Regions from separate parts of the Oxalicibacterium sp. genome, predicted to be linked through region 1. Evidence: predicted binding sites of a transcription regulator. Region 1 holds the regulator's gene; the other holds the start of a gene.
The links. Region 1 encodes LexA, which represses DNA repair genes until DNA is damaged. Its sites were predicted from a motif close to ACTGTATNNNNATACAGT; they were not measured.
Positions count from the first base shown of each region.

Region 2: ACO1VH_RS09125 (VRR-NUC domain-containing protein) is a predicted target of LexA. The motif match lies at 1,969-1,986, and genes of this name have one in related genera.

Region 1 is NZ_JBMQZD010000001.1:397,781-405,526, forward strand. It holds gene ACO1VH_RS02005 (PhoH family protein) at 1-419, shown strand, start outside; gene ACO1VH_RS02010 (anion permease) at 483-1,490, opposite strand; gene ACO1VH_RS02015 (DUF47 domain-containing protein) at 1,568-2,194, opposite strand; gene ACO1VH_RS02020 (replicative DNA helicase) at 2,292-3,677, opposite strand; gene rplI (50S ribosomal protein L9) at 3,778-4,230, opposite strand; gene rpsR (30S ribosomal protein S18) at 4,257-4,541, opposite strand; gene priB (primosomal replication protein N) at 4,557-4,850, opposite strand; gene rpsF (30S ribosomal protein S6) at 4,896-5,264, opposite strand; gene lexA (transcriptional repressor LexA) at 5,499-6,152, shown strand; gene ACO1VH_RS02050 (RNA methyltransferase) at 6,212-6,973, opposite strand; gene ACO1VH_RS02055 (inositol monophosphatase family protein) at 7,128-7,746, shown strand, end outside.
Region 2 is NZ_JBMQZD010000004.1:561,700-569,445, reverse strand. It holds gene ACO1VH_RS09140 (DUF1269 domain-containing protein) at 1-466, opposite strand, end outside; gene ACO1VH_RS09135 (tRNA-uridine aminocarboxypropyltransferase) at 557-1,243, shown strand; gene ACO1VH_RS09130 (DUF1993 domain-containing protein) at 1,343-1,852, shown strand; gene ACO1VH_RS09125 (VRR-NUC domain-containing protein) at 2,011-3,702, shown strand; gene ACO1VH_RS09120 (helicase C-terminal domain-containing protein) at 3,684-5,996, shown strand; gene ACO1VH_RS09115 (hypothetical protein) at 6,262-6,504, shown strand; gene ACO1VH_RS09110 (bifunctional metallophosphatase/5'-nucleotidase) at 6,615-7,746, shown strand, end outside.

The sequences.
Region 1 (7,746 bases):
AAAAGATGTCGCCGTGGATGGGCGCCTTCGACGACAACCTCGAAGTGCTGAACAAGGCCGACACTGATGCCGGCGAATGGGGTCGTGCGGCGACGCAGGACCTGATCCGCTCGCGCATCAAGATCAAGTCGCTGAACTTCATGCGCGGCCGCACCTTCGTCAACAAGTACCTGATCATCGACGAGGCGCAGAACCTGACGCCGAAGCAGATGAAGACGCTGGTCACGCGTGCCGGCCCGGGCACCAAGATCGTCTGTCTCGGCAACATCGCGCAGATCGATACGCCTTACCTGACCGAAGGTTCAAGCGGTCTGACCTACGTCGTCGATCGCTTCAAGGGCTGGACGCACAGCGGTCACGTGACGCTGGCGCGCGGCGAACGCTCGCGCCTGGCGGATCACGCAAGCGACGTGCTGTAATCGCGGTACGTCACAAACAAAAAAGCCTGCCAAATCGGCAGGCTTTTTTTATTGCGGCAGGACTCAAAGAATCATCGTACCGATCCACCAGGCGATTGCCGCGGCAAAGGCCGAAGCGGGGATCGTGAAAATCCATGCCCAGACGATGTTGCCCGCCACGCCCCAGCGCACGGCCGACATCTTGCGCGACGCGCCGACGCCGACGATGGCACCCGTGATCGTATGCGTGGTCGAAACCGGCACGCCCAGCGCCGTCGCCAGGAACAACGTGAAGGCGCCACCGGTCTCCGCGCAAAAGCCGCCGACCGGCTTCAGCTTGGTAATCTTCTGTCCCATCGTCTTGACGATGCGCCAGCCGCCGAACAACGTGCCGAGACTGATCGCGCTGTAGCAGCTGATCACGACCCACATCGGCAGCGGATCTTCAGGGGCCGAGACGCCTGCAGCGATCAGCAGCATCCAGATGATACCCATTGTCTTTTGCGCATCGTTGCCGCCGTGACCCAGACTGTACATGGCCGCGGAAACCAGTTGCAGACGGCGGAAGATGCGATCGACCGTACGTTGCGACGATCGCACGAACAGCCACGACACGATCACCATCATCAACGCTCCGAAAATGAAACCGAGCAGCGGCGACAGCACGATGAACAGGATGATCTTGATCAGGCCGGAAGCAACCAGCGCATCGGTGCCTGCCTTGGCGACGGCAGCACCGACCAGGCCGCCGATCAGCGCATGCGAGGAAGAGGACGGCAGCCCGAAATACCAGGTGACGACGTTCCACATGATGGCGCCGACCAGCGCACCGAATACGACGTAATGATCGATGACGTGCGGATCGATGGTGCCCTTGCCGATCATCGATGCCACCTGCAGGTGGAAGACGCCGATCGCAATGAAATTGAAGGCTGCCGCCATCGCCACCGCCGTCTGCGGTTTCAGCACGCCGGTCGACACGACAGTCGCAATGGCGTTGGCTGCATCGTGGAAGCCGTTCATGAAATCGAACACCAATGCCAGCACGATCAGAAAAGCGAGCACGGTAAGGCTCATGTGAAGAGTTTGCATGGGGTATCTAGTCTTGGTTCAATACACCCGGTTCAGACTGCGCAGCAACCTAACCGGAAGAGACGCCTGCGCGTCGATCATGCGTTTTCGACGATGATGCCTTCGATGATGTTGGAAACGTCTTCACAGCGATCCGTCACCGTTTCCAGCAGTTCGTAGATCGCCTTCAGCTTGATGAGGTTGCGCACATCCGGTTCCTCGCGGAACAGCTTGGACATGGCCGCACGCATCACATGGTCCGCATCGGATTCGAGACGATCGATTTCCTGGCAGATGCCGAGGATTTCGCGCGAATTGTCCATGTTGTCGAGCAGCTTGACGGCCGCGGCGACCTTCTCGATGCAGGCCTGGCACAGTTCGGCGAGGCGCTTGGCTTCCGGCGTGATGGTCTTGATGTCGTACAGCGAAATGGTCTGCGCCGCATCCTCGAGCAGATCGAGAATATCGTCCATGCGCGAGATCAGCTGGTGGATGTCGTCGCGATCCAGCGGCGTAATGAAGGTCTTGTGCAGCGCATCCAGCGTCGCATGCGTCACCTTGTCGGCCTGTTTCTCGATGCTTTCGATCGCATGCACACGAATTTCGAGATCGTCGAAATTGGTCATCAATGCGACCATTTCCTTCGCACCCTTGACGCAGTATTCGGCATGCTCGTTGAAGAGGTCGAAGAATTTGCCGTCTTTCGGCAGGAGTCGTCCAAACATGATTATTCTCTTTGAAAATTAGAATAGGGAAACCGGATAGAGAACCGCTCTTATGTGGCGGCGATGAATCGAGGAAGTCATGGCGCAGCGAATCATGTCAGTCGCCCTGATACACCGAGTTGGAACCGGTGTAATTTTCGAATTTCGTGTACTGGCCGAGGAAGGTCAGGCGCACCGCGCCGATCGGGCCGTTACGCTGCTTGCCGATGATGATCTCGGCCGTGCCCTTATCGGGCGAATCGGGGTTGTAGACCTCGTCGCGATAGATGAACAGGATCACGTCGGCATCCTGCTCGATGGCGCCGGATTCGCGCAGATCGGACATCACGGGGCGTTTGTTCGGACGTTGTTCCAGCGAGCGGTTCAGCTGCGACAACGCAATCACCGGGCAATTCAGCTCTTTCGCCAGGCCCTTCAAGTTACGCGAGATTTCGGAAATTTCGGTTGCGCGGTTTTCGCCTGCCGAATTCGCCGCCATCAGCTGAAGGTAATCGATGATGATCAGGCCCAGCTTGCCGCACTGGCGTGACAGACGGCGCGCACGCGCGCGCAATTCCATCGAGTTCAGCGCCGGCGTTTCGTCGATGAACAATTGCGCATCGTTCATCTTCTGAATCGCATGCGTCAGGCGCGGCCAGTCCTCGTCATTCAGGCGGCCGGTGCGCAGGCGATGCTGATCGAGACGGCCGACCGAACCCAGCATACGCATCGCCAGCTGCGTGCCGCCCATCTCCATCGAAAACACGGCGACCGGCAGACCGCTGTCGATCGCGACGTTCTCGCCGATGTTGACCGAAAATGCCGTTTTACCCATCGACGGACGGCCGGCGACAATGACCAGATCGCCCGGCTGCAGGCCGGATGTCATGCGGTCGAGATCGGCGAAACCGGTCGGCACGCCGGTGATGTCGCTGGTGCTGTCGCGGTTGTAGAGTTCGTCGATGCGTTCGACGACCTGCGTCAGCAGCGGCTGGATTTCCTGGAAGCCTTGTGCGCCGCGCGCGCCCTCTTCCGCGATCGCGAAGATCTTGGATTCGGCCTCGTCCAGCATCTGCTTGACTTCCTTGCCCTGCGGATTGAAAGCGGCGCCGGAAATTTCGTCGGAAACGGTGATCAGCTTGCGCAGCACGGCGCGGTCGCGCACGATTTCGGCATAACGCCGGATGTTGGCTGCCGACGGTGTGTTCTGCGCCAGCGCGTTCAGGTAGGCGACGCCACCGACCTCGTCGGCCTTGCCGCTGTTGGTCAACGCTTCGAAAACGGTGATGACGTCGGCCGGACGCGAGCCGTTGATCAGCTTGGCGATGTGCTGGAAGATGATGCGGTGATCGTAGCGGTAGAAATCTTCCTGACTGACGAAATCCGCGATACGGTCCCATGCCGCATTGTCCAGCAGCAGACCGCCCAGAACCGATTGTTCCGATTCGATGGAGTGCGGCGGAACACGAAGGGAGTCGAGCTGCGGATCGGCTGGCGTATTCATGGCGCGCATTATACCTGCTGGCGACCGATGCTTAGAGGAAGCGGACAAGAAAAAAGCCGGGAAAACCCGGCTTTTTGTTGCATCGAATGCAGTGTTGCTTTTAGGCCTGTTCGCCGACCACGGAAATCGTGATATCGACGACAACGTCGGTGTGCAGCGCTACCGAAACCGGGTGCTCGCCGGTCATCTTCAGCGGGCCTTGCGGCATGCGGATGTTGGCTTTTTCGACGCCGAAACCTTGCTTGCCCAGCGCTTCCGCGATGTCGAAGTTAGTGACGGAACCGAACAGGCGGCCATCCACACCGGCTTTCTGGCCGATCTGGATCGATTGACCGGACAGCTTCTCGCCTTGCGCTTGTGCAGCAGCCAGTTTTTCTGCAGCGATCTTTTCCAGCTCGGCGCGCTTGACTTCGAACTCTGCCAGCGCAGCTGCCGTTGCACGGCGTGCCTTGCGTTGCGGGATCAGGAAGTTGCGTGCGTAACCGTCCTTGACTTTGACGACTTCGCCCAGGTTGCCGAGATTAACGACTTTTTCCAACAGAATGACTTGCATGTTTTTTCTCCTGATTCAGTCGTTGATTAGGCGTTGTGCAGATCGGTGTACGGCAGCAGCGCGAGGAAACGTGCGCGCTTGATCGCCGTATCCACTTGGCGCTGGTAGATTGCCTTGGTGCCGGTCAGGCGTGCCGGCATGATCTTGCCGTTTTCCTGAACGAAATCCTTCAGCGTGTCGATGTCTTTGTAATCGACCTGCTCGACGCCTGCAGCGGTGAAGCGGCAGAACTTCTTGCGTTTGAACAGCGGGTTCTGCTGTTTGCGTTTTTCTTTCAGTTTGTTCTTGTCGAATTTTTTACCGAATGCCATTTTTGGCTCCTGTATCTAAATGTGTTTTTCGAAATCTGTGAGATGGAAAACAAGGCTTTTGCCGTTGCGTCCCTTGCGTGCCAGAAAACCTGTGAATCTGAATGTCCCGCCCAGTTCGGCCTGGTTGAATCTGCCCGAAATCTCGCCCGCGGCAATCGCGGCAACTTCAAACTCGACCAACCTGGGGGTTCCCGCTTCAATTTGCTGCGAACTGTGCAGCAATCTTGCTTCCACTATCGGTACGCCTGCCGGCGTGTAACGCAGAATTTCGCGCTCGGCGATGGTGGCAACAAATTGAAACTGGTTCACGAAACGGCTTCAAAAACCTGATTCACACTCCCGGTACGCCAGGACTTAGGCAGCAGGCGCCTCGTTGCGATGGCTCTTGGCAGCGTCTTCCTTCTGCACGGCCTTCATCATCGGCGAAGGTGCGGTTTCGGCCTTCTTCATCTTCACGGTCAGATGACGCAGAACGGCATCGTTGAACTTGAAGCCGGTTTCGATTTCAGCCAGCGTTTCGCTGTCACATTCGATGTTCAGGCAGACGTAGTGTGCTTTCGCCAGTTTCTGGATCATGTAGGCCATTTGACGACGACCCCAGTCTTCCACGCGATGGATAACGCCGCCGCGTGCAGTGACGATACCCTTGTAGCGCTCGATCATTGCAGGCACTTGCTCGCTCTGATCGGGATGCACGATGAATACGATTTCATAGTGACGCATGTAAGCTCCTTATGGACTTGATTAAACGCCCACCCCGGCGTCAGACGAGTGTGGGAAGAGGAAAAGCCCGCAACTATACCGCGAATCCGGCGAAAATTCAATTCATTCAAGCATTTAGGGCCATGCCCACTGCCGTTTCGGCCACATGCGACGAGGCGCCTGGCACATGGCGCTTGCATTGATGCAAATACTGTATAAAATCCCATACTGTCTGCATTCACAGCACAAGCCGCCATGATCAAGCTTACCGCCCGCCAGGAACAAATCCTCAACCTGATTCGCGACGCGATCGAAAACACCGGTTTTCCGCCCACGCGCGCGGAAATCGCCGCCGAACTTGGTTTCCGTTCTGCCAACGCGGCGGAAGAACATCTGCAGGCACTGGCCCGCAAGGGCGCGATCGAAATCTCGCCCGGCACCTCGCGCGGCATCCGTTTGCGCGACAGCGGATCGAACGAACGCGAGGCGCCGTCGCAGATGGCACTGCCGCATCCTGCACTGATGCAGTTGAGCCTGCCGCTGGTCGGCCGCGTCGCCGCCGGTTCCCCCATTCTGGCGCAGGAACACGTGGAACAGACGTACAACGTCGATCCGTCGATGTTCCCGGTCAAGCCGGACTACCTGCTGAAAGTGCGCGGCATGTCGATGCGCGACGTCGGCATCCTGGATGGCGACCTGCTGGCAGTGAAGAAAACCGATCAGGCGCGCAACGGCCAGATCGTGGTCGCCCGCATCGGCGACGACGTAACGGTCAAGCGCTATCGCAAGACCGGTTCGGCGATCGAACTGCTGCCGGAAAATCCGGACTTCAAGGTCATTCGTGTCGGCGATGGCGACGATTTCGCACTGGAAGGATTGGCGGTGGGTCTGGTGCGCTCCTGGCACTAAATCGCCGAAGCATTCGCTGAAATCTTCGTTGGCGCAGCCACCGATACGCTGCGCCAGCATCAATCCAGCCGGCGCCGCCTTTCGATGATCTGGCGCGCAATGCCGCGCAGGATGTTGACCTCTTCCGTCTCCAGCTGCGTACGCGCGAACAGGCGTTTCAGGCGCGGCATCAGTTTCTTCGGATTCTGCGGATCGAGGAAGTCGATCTCCATCAGTGCCTGCTCCAGATGCGCAAACATGCCTTCGACCTGCTCTGCGCTCGCCGGCTCACCCTGGAAGCCGATACCGGCTTCCGTCAGATTCTCTCCCGATGCAGCCATGCGGCATTCGTAAGCCAGCAATTGCACCGCCTGTGCCAGATTCAACGAAGCGTATTCAGGGTTGGCCGGAATGTTGATCAGCGCATTGCACTTCTCGACGATTTCGTTCGGCAGACCGTAGCGCTCGTTACCGAACACCAGCGCCACCGGCGCCTCGATAGCCGACATCGTTGCAGATGCCGTACGAGGCGACAGGATGGGGGGCGAATATTCGCGCAGCCGCGCCGATAGCGCCGCAGCAAAATGCACCCCCTGCAAGGCCTCGTCGATCGACGTAACGACGCGCGCGGCATTCAGCACATCCAGCGCACCGCTGGCAAAGGCAATGGCTTCCTCGTTTTGTGCAAATGCCATGTCGCGCGGATTGACCAGCACCATCTCGGCAAATCCCATCGTCTTCATCGCGCGCGCGGCGGCGCCGATATTGCCCGGATGGCTGGTTTCCACCAGCACGAAGCGCAGGCGTTTGAAAAGAGGCGTGTCGGTTTGCGGCTGGTTCATTTAAAATAGCGGCATTGCGCGGCAATCCGGCTGGAACGATGGCCTTGTGCGATTTTTCGCACACTCGACCAGCCCTTTATGCCGCATCGCTCATTAATTCGAATCGGGTAGCGCGTTCGTACAGGCGAAGCGCCGCCATTTTAACGGAATCCCTATGCACCCCATGCTCAATACGGCGGTTAAGGCCGCGCGTCGCGCCGCCGCCGTCATCAACCGCGCCTCCTTCGACCTGGATCGCGTGAAGGTCACCGACAAGGGACACAACGACTTCGTCACCGAAGTCGATCGCGCCGCCGAACAGGCGATTGTCGAGATTCTGTTGAACGCGTACCCCGATCATGCCGTGCTCGCCGAAGAATCCGGCGCATCGGCCAACCTGCACGACGAATCCGAAAATGTCTGGATCATCGATCCGCTCGACGGCACCACCAACTTCATCCACGGCTTTCCGCAATACTGCGTATCGATCGCACTGCAACAGAAAGGCCAGATCACGCAGGCCGTCGTCTACGATCCGACACGCAACGACCTCTTCACCGCAAGCAAGGGCGGCGGTGCCTTCCTGAACGAGAAGCGCATCCGCGTCTCCAAGCGCGACAAACTGTCCGAAGCATTGCTCGGCACCGGCTTCCCGTTCCGCGACATGCGTCGCCTCGACGAATACATCGAGATGTTCAAGGCCATCATCAAGAATTCCGCCGGCCTGCGCCGCCCCGGTTCGGCTGCACTGGATCTGGCCTACGTGGCGGCCGGCCGTTTCGACGGCTTCTTCG
Region 2 (7,746 bases), on a different contig from region 1:
CGAATCGCGTTTCCGGATGGCGCTCGGCAAGCATGTGTTCGATCTCGCCGACGCGCCGCGACGGCACATCGGCAATCATCAGGATTCTTCCCTTCTGCAGCTCCGGCACGAAGGCCTTCAATCGCGAGTTCGGCAAAGCCGCAGCAGCCATGCTCGAAGCCCATGCGCCGAACAACAGTCCCATCAGCGCCGTCAGCAGCACGGTCGCCTCGCCCAGTCCGGCGTAGGCAACCAGCATCACGCCGAGCAGGATACCCAATATGCCGCCGACTGCCATGCCGGTTGCAGCACCATGCAAGGCATCGGTCTTCAACAGAAAACCGGCTTCGGGAAGATCGTGGGGCAACGGCGCGCCGCCGGAAAGAAAGCGGACGTGCCGCTGTTCAATGCGATGCAGAAGAAGATCGTCGAAAGCGCGTCGCGCGCTGTCCGTATCCGGAAGGAAATAGTAAAGTCTGTGTCTCATGACCGACTCCTCGTTTGCCTTCATGCTTACAGTATAGAAAGGGAACGGGCGTTTTCAATGCATTAATTTTGCCGCTTTGCTTCATAAAAAATGCATCATCCGATTTCTCTCAAACGCCTTGCCTGTGCGCACTGCCTGCGTCCGCAATCCGCCTGCATCTGTCGCTGGATTCGTCCGCTCGATCATGCAACGGAAGTGTTGTTCCTGCAGCATCCGCTGGAGGTCGGCAATGCCAAGGGCAGCGCACGACTGCTGCATCTGAGCCTTGCGCGCAGCAGGCTCGTCGTCGGCGAAACGTTCGACGAACGCCAGTTGCATGCCTTGTTGTACGAACCGTTCGACGAGAATGAAAAGAAAAGCGGCAGCAATATCGAAGGTCTGCAGAAAAACGCCACCGTGATTCGTCCCGTACTGCTCTATCCCGACACCGCCGACCGGAAAAACGCCGCATCCATTGCTGCGTCAATCGGTGAACCGCCGCCGGCAAGCGCACGCATCCGGCTGGTGGTGCTCGACGGCACCTGGCGCAAGAGCGGCCGCATGTTGCATGCCAATCCGCTGTTGCAGCAACTGCCGCGATTCACTCTCGATAATCCGCCGCCGTCGCATTATGCGATCCGCAAGGCGCGCCGGCCGGATCAGTTGTCCACCTATGAAGCGACCTGCCTGGCGCTGGCCGAACTGGAAGGCGATGCGGAAAAATTCGCGCCGCTGCTGGATGCTTTCGACGGTTTCGTCGCGCAACAGCAGGCATACGTTCCTACGCGCCCGAAGTAACGCAAAACTGCAGTGAAGTATCGCCGGCAGCCTTTGGCGTTCCTTCCTATAATCGCTGCAGCTTTGCCCTTCAACGCTGTCACGATCCAAGGAAAAACCATGGCCATTTCTCTCTACGCCGCTTCCATCCCCGTCTACAAGCAGATGCTTCACAGCCTGTCCGATATCCTGAAAAAGGCCGAAGCCCACGCGACCGACAAGAAGATCGATCCGAACGCACTACTGCAGGCGCGTCTCTATCCGGACATGTTTCCGCTGCTGCGCCAGGTGCAGATCGCCTGCGACTTTGCGCGTAGCGCCGCCGCCCGGCTGTCGAATGCCGATATCCCGAAAGTAGCCGACGATCAGCAGAACTTTGCCGACCTGCAGAAGCTGATCGCCGACGCGATCGCCTTCATCGATACCGCCACCTCGGACAAGATCGACGGCCAGGAAGCGCGTGAATTCGTCGTACGCGCCGGCACGCCGCACGAACGCACGTTCAACTGTCAGCACTATCTGCTGCACTACGCACTGCCGCAGTTCTTCTTCCACGTGACGACCGCCTACGACATCCTGCGCCACAACGGCGTGGAAATCGGCAAGAAGGATTACATGGGCGCGTACTGATCGCTGCCCTGCGATTTCGCGAGCGGCCTTGTGCCGCTCTTTTTGTTTCTTCCTTCGTTTCTTCGACCGATTGCATTTCGGGGCTGTGCGGTAGGCAAACTGGTACAGCACGTTATACTGTACAAATAACCAGTAATTTGCCGCTTCGCCGTTTACCCATGTCCGCCGCCCTACCCGATTCGTTTACTGATCTCCAGGTCGATTCCCAAGCTGATTCCTTACCCGGCCAGCTGCCCGATCCGTTCTACTACCTGCAGAACTTCGAGCGCGTGCTCGACTGGATCGCCGCGCGCTACGACGATCTGCTGGACGATGCTGAACGCGGATTCATCGCCCGTTTCCCACAATTACCGAAAACCTCCCGCGCGCTGCTGGTTCGCATGGTCATGCGCAAGGGAGACTGTTTTCGTTCCGGCAAGCTGCGCTATGCAGAAATCGGCTGCCCCGTTGCCGCCGCCGAGGCCTTGATCGCCGAAGGCTGGCTGCAGCGCGATCCGGCGCTCGATGCCGATCAGCTGTTTTCGTTGCTGAAAAAATCCGAACTTGCCGCCGTGCTCGATCTGTCGTCATCCCAGCTACAGGCAAGCAAGGCGGCATTGCTGGAGCAGCATCGCGAACGGATCGTCTCGCACCGGCTGACCGGCTGGCAGGAACGCATCTACCGCGTGACGATTGCGCCGCTGTGCGAACGGCTGCGGCTGATGTTCTTCGGCAATCTGCGGCAGGACTGGTCGGAATTCGTGCTGGCGGATCTGGGCATTTATCGTTACGAGCAGGTGGAGTTTTCGCCATCGTCGCGCGGTTTCCAGAATCGTCACGACATCGACGATTACCTGCATCTGCATCGCTGCCGCGAACGCTTCGATGCCGGCGATTACCTCGACGACATCCTGCCGGACATTCCCCTGCAGCCGCATGCGAATCCATGGCTGGAGACTCGCCGCAACCGACTACTGTTCGCAATCGCGCAGCAATACGAACGCTGCAGCGAATGGCAAGCCGCACGCGAGCTGTACCGCCGCTGCCGCCATCCTGAAGCGCGCCAGCGCCTGATCCGCGTGCTGGAAAAACTGCAAGCCTTCGACGATGCTCATGCACTGGCCGAATCAGCGCAGCAGGCGCCGGAAAACGAAGCCGAACGGCAGGCGCTGGCCCGCATGCTGCCGCGCCTGCGACGCCGGCTCGGCCATCCGAAACTGGCGGCGGCGAAACGTGCCGACGTCGCGCGGCTTGACCTCGTATTGCCGCTTCCGGAAGATGGCACCTGCGTCGAAATTGCCGCCGTGCGCCACCTGTCGCGTGACGACGCGCCGGTCTTTTATGTCGAGAATGCGCTGCTCAATTCGCTATTCGGCCTGTTGTGCTGGCCGGCGGTATTCGCCGCGATTCCCGGCGCCTTCTTCCATCCTTTCCATGCGGGGCCGGCCGATCTGCACAGCCCGGATTTTCTGTCGCGGCGCAGTACGCTGTTCGCCGATTGCCTGTCGCAGCTCGACAGCGACGCTTACCGCGAAACGATGCTCGCCACCTACCGCGCCAAGCAAGGCATCGTGTCGCCCTTTGTCTACTGGGAGACGATCGACGAACCGCTGCTGCAGTTGGCGCTGGACTGCCTGCCGCCTATGCATCTGAAGCATTGCTTTGTGCGCATGCTGGACGACATCCGCGCCAACCGTTCCGGCTTTCCGGATCTGATCCAGTTCATGCCGATGGAAAAACGCTACCGGATGATCGAGGTCAAGGGACCGGGCGACCGGCTGCAAGACAACCAGATTCGCTGGATCGACTACTGCCTCGCGCGCGGCATGCCGGTCGAAGTCTGCCACGTGCAATGGGCGGAAACAGCGTGAACGGCACCGCTTACACAGTCGCCGTGCGCGCGCTGTGCGCGTTCACCGCCAGGCAAGGTGATCTTGACCTGCGTTTCACGCCGTCGCCGACGGCACAGGAAGGCATCGTCGGCCATGCTACCGTCACCAGCCGCCGCGGCGCGCAATACGAAACCGAAGTCGCACTGAACGGCAGCTTTCGCCACCTGCAGGTGCGCGGCCGTGCCGACGGCTACGATGCAAAACGCAATCGCGTAGAAGAGATCAAGACTTTTCGCGGCAGGCTGGAGTCCGTGCCGGACAATCACCGCCATCTGCACTGGGCACAGGCCAAGATCTACGGCTGGTTGCTGTGCACATCGCGCGGACTGGCCAGCATCGACGTCGCCCTCGTCTATTTCGACATCGTCAGCCAGAAGGAAACGGTGCTGGTCGAATCCTGGACCGCCGAAGCGCTCCGGGAACACTTCGAACAGCAATGCGAACGATTCATCGCATGGGCCGATGCAGAACTGCAGCACCGCGCCGCACGCGATATGGCACTGACGGAACTGGCATTCCCGCACGAAAGCTTCCGCAGCGGACAACGCGAACTGGCAGAAGCGGTCTATCGTAGCGCCGTCTCGGGCCGTTGCGTGCTGGCGCAGGCGCCGACCGGTATCGGCAAGACCATCGCCACCCTCTTCCCGCTGCTGAAGGCTGCGCCCGGGCAATCGCTCGACAGGATTTTCTTCCTCGCCGCCAAGACGCCGGGCCGCGCACTGGCGCTGGAAGCCATCGCATTGCTGCGTCGCGCCCAATCGACATTGCCGTTGCGCGTACTGGAACTGACCGCGCGCGACAAGGCCTGCGAACATCCAGACAAGGCCTGCCACGGCGAATCCTGTCCGCTGGCGCAAGGCTTCTACGACCGCATCGCCGCCGCGCGCGAGCAAGCCGTCGCGGCGAGCACACTGGATCGCGCATCGCTACGTGCCATCGCACTGGCGCACGAAATCTGTCCGTATTACCTGGCGCAGGAGCTGGCGCACTGGTGCGACGTCGTGATCGGCGATTACAACTACTACTTCGACGCCAGCGCAATGCTGTACGGTCTGACGGTGGAGAACCAGTGGCGCGTCGCATTGCTGGTGGATGAAGCGCACAATCTGATTGACCGCGCGCGCGGCATGTACACGGCCGAACTCGACCAGACTACGCTGCACTTCGCGCGCAAGTCCGCGCCGCCGGTGTTGAAGAAATCGCTGGACCGCGTACAGCGGCAATGGAACGAGCTGACCCAGGAGCAGAAAGAAGACTATCTGTTGCATGCCGCGGTGCCGGACAAATTCCAGTTCGCACTGCTGAAAGCCGGCGCCGACATCGCCGATGCCATGACCGAGCAGCCGGACGGCTTGCCGGAAGACCTGCAGCGCTTCCACTTCGATGCCCTGCACTTCATGCGCCTGGCTGAAGTCTTCGGCGATCATTCACTGTTCGATGCGACGCGCCAGGCGGAAAGCAGCCACGACTACAGAGCAAGACGCACTACGCTATGCCTGCGCAACGTCGTGCCGGCGCCTTTCCTGAAGGCACGCTTCGCCGCCGCTCATTGCGCGACACTATTTTCTGCGACGCTGAGTCCGCCGCATTTCCAGATCGACATGCTGGGCCTGCCGGACGACACCGTATGGATGGACGTCGCCTCGCCGTTCGACGCCGATCAGCTCGCCGTGCACGTCGCGCGCCATATCTCGACCCGCTATCGCGACCGCCACCGTTCGCTAGATGCCGTTGCCGATCTGCTGGCGCGCCAGTACCGGCAGCGGCCTGGCAACTATCTGGCCTTCTTCAGCAGCTACGATTACCTGGAACAGGTTGCGGCCGCATTCACCTCGCAGCATGCAGCCATTCCGTCGTGGCAGCAGGCCCGCCGCATGCAGGAAGCGGAGCGCACGCAATTCCTCGAACGTTTCGTGCCCGGCGGGCAAGGCATCGGCTTCGCGGTGCTCGGCGGCGCGTTCGGCGAAGGCATCGATCTGCCCGGCGACCGTCTGATCGGCGCATTCGTCGCCACGCTTGGCCTGCCGCAATTGAATCCGGTCAACGAACAGATGCGGCAACGCATGGATGCGCTGTTCGGCAGCGGCTATGACTATGCCTATCTGTATCCGGGTCTGCAAAAGGTCGTGCAAGCCGCCGGGCGCGTGATCCGTACGCAGCAGGATCGCGGCGTGTTGCACCTGATCGACGACCGTTTCGGCCGTGCCGATGTGCAGGCGCTGCTGCCGGGTTGGTGGGATATCGATGGTTGTGCCGCCGACGATAAGCAATAACGATGATCATCAATGACGACTGCTAATGATGCTTGCCGGCGATGGCCGATGATGACTGATGAGCAATCGCATAATTGTGCAAATAATTTCGCGAATAATTACCAAAATAAGTAATGAAAAAGTAAGCGAATGAGCATTCCGTCATCGCCACGCATCCGGAATGTGGAAATTGCGCATCGGATTGCGCTTCCGATGCAACTTGTCCTTACGGATGTGCGATCCGGCTCCTATAATGAATCAGGGCAACCACCGAGCGAGTCTTGCCATGAGCGACAGGAAAATGTTCTCCGAAATGGACAGCGACAGCCGGCGCTTCTACGCGAAGATCGTCAATACTGCACTGTCGAATCTGTATGCCGTCGAGCATCAGCTGTTCGATACGCTGATCTGCGAATCCGACGATCCCGACGTCATGCTGCGCTGGGAAGAAGCCGAACCGCTGATCCTCGAAACGATACAGCGCCGCATTGATGCCGATCCCGAGGATCGCAGCTGGCTGGGACTCTGAGCCGCCCTGTCTGCGCCTCCGCATTGCCCACCGTTTTCGGCGGGACGTCACCATTCTTTCATCGTCATCCTCTACACTGCATCTTTTGCCTGAACAGCTGAACGATGCAAATGCCTTTCCCGCTCCCGTTTTTTCCCCGTTTTTCCGATCGACTTCGTGGCACCACCCTGCTGGCCGGTGTCGCGTTGCTAGCCGGCTGCAGCCAGTTGCAGCCGGCGCACAAGACCGAATCCGCCTCTGAATCCGCACCCGTGTTGTCGCCTGCACAAGCGGCGACACCGATGCCATCCGCAGGCAGCGCCGACGAAGCGTCGGTCAGGGTTCGCATCCTCGCCTTCAACGACCTGCACGGCAATCTGGAACCGCCGCATCTCGCCATCGCCGTACCGGATGCAGACCGCAAGACCGTCCTCGTGCCGGCCGGCGGCATCGCCTACATGGCCGATGCAATCCGCCGCCTGAAGCAGGAAAACCCGAACCATGCCGTCGTCTCTGCCGGCGACATGATAGGCGCATCGCCGCTGCTGTCCGCACTGTTTCTCGACGAAGCAACGATCGATGCCGTCAACGCGATCGGCATCGATTTCAATGCCGTCGGCAATCATGAATTCGACAAGGGTAGCGACGAACTGCTACGCATGCAGCACGGTGGCTGCGAACGCTACACGCCGCGTCTGCCGTGCGCACTGGATGGCCATTTCGCTGGCGCCAATTTCGGCTTTCTCGCTGCCAACACGCAACGCAAGGACGGCGGCACGCTGTTCCCCGCCACCGGCATCAAGACCTTCGGCGACGGCGCACGCGGCGTCAAGGTCGGCTTCATCGGCCTGACGTTGAAAGGCACAGGCAAGCTCGTCGCCCCCGGCGGCGTGCGGAATATCCGCTTCGCCGACGAAGCTGCGACCGTCAATGCGCTGGTGCCGCAATTGAAGGCGCAAGGCGCCGATGCGATCGTCGTGCTGATCCATCAGGGCGGCACGGCCGAAGGCGGCATCAATGGCTGCAGCAATCTGTCCGGCGGGATCGTGCCGATTCTCGACCGGCTCGATCCCGCCGTCGACGTTGTCGTTTCCGGCCATACCCATTACGCCTATATCTGCGACTATCGCCCGCCACATGCGAGCCGCGCCCTGTTGCTGACCAGCGCCGGCCGCTACGGGATGCTGCTCACCGATATCGAACTCGCCATCGATCCGCGCACGCATAAAGTCGCCGGCAAATCGGCACGCAACGTGATCGTGC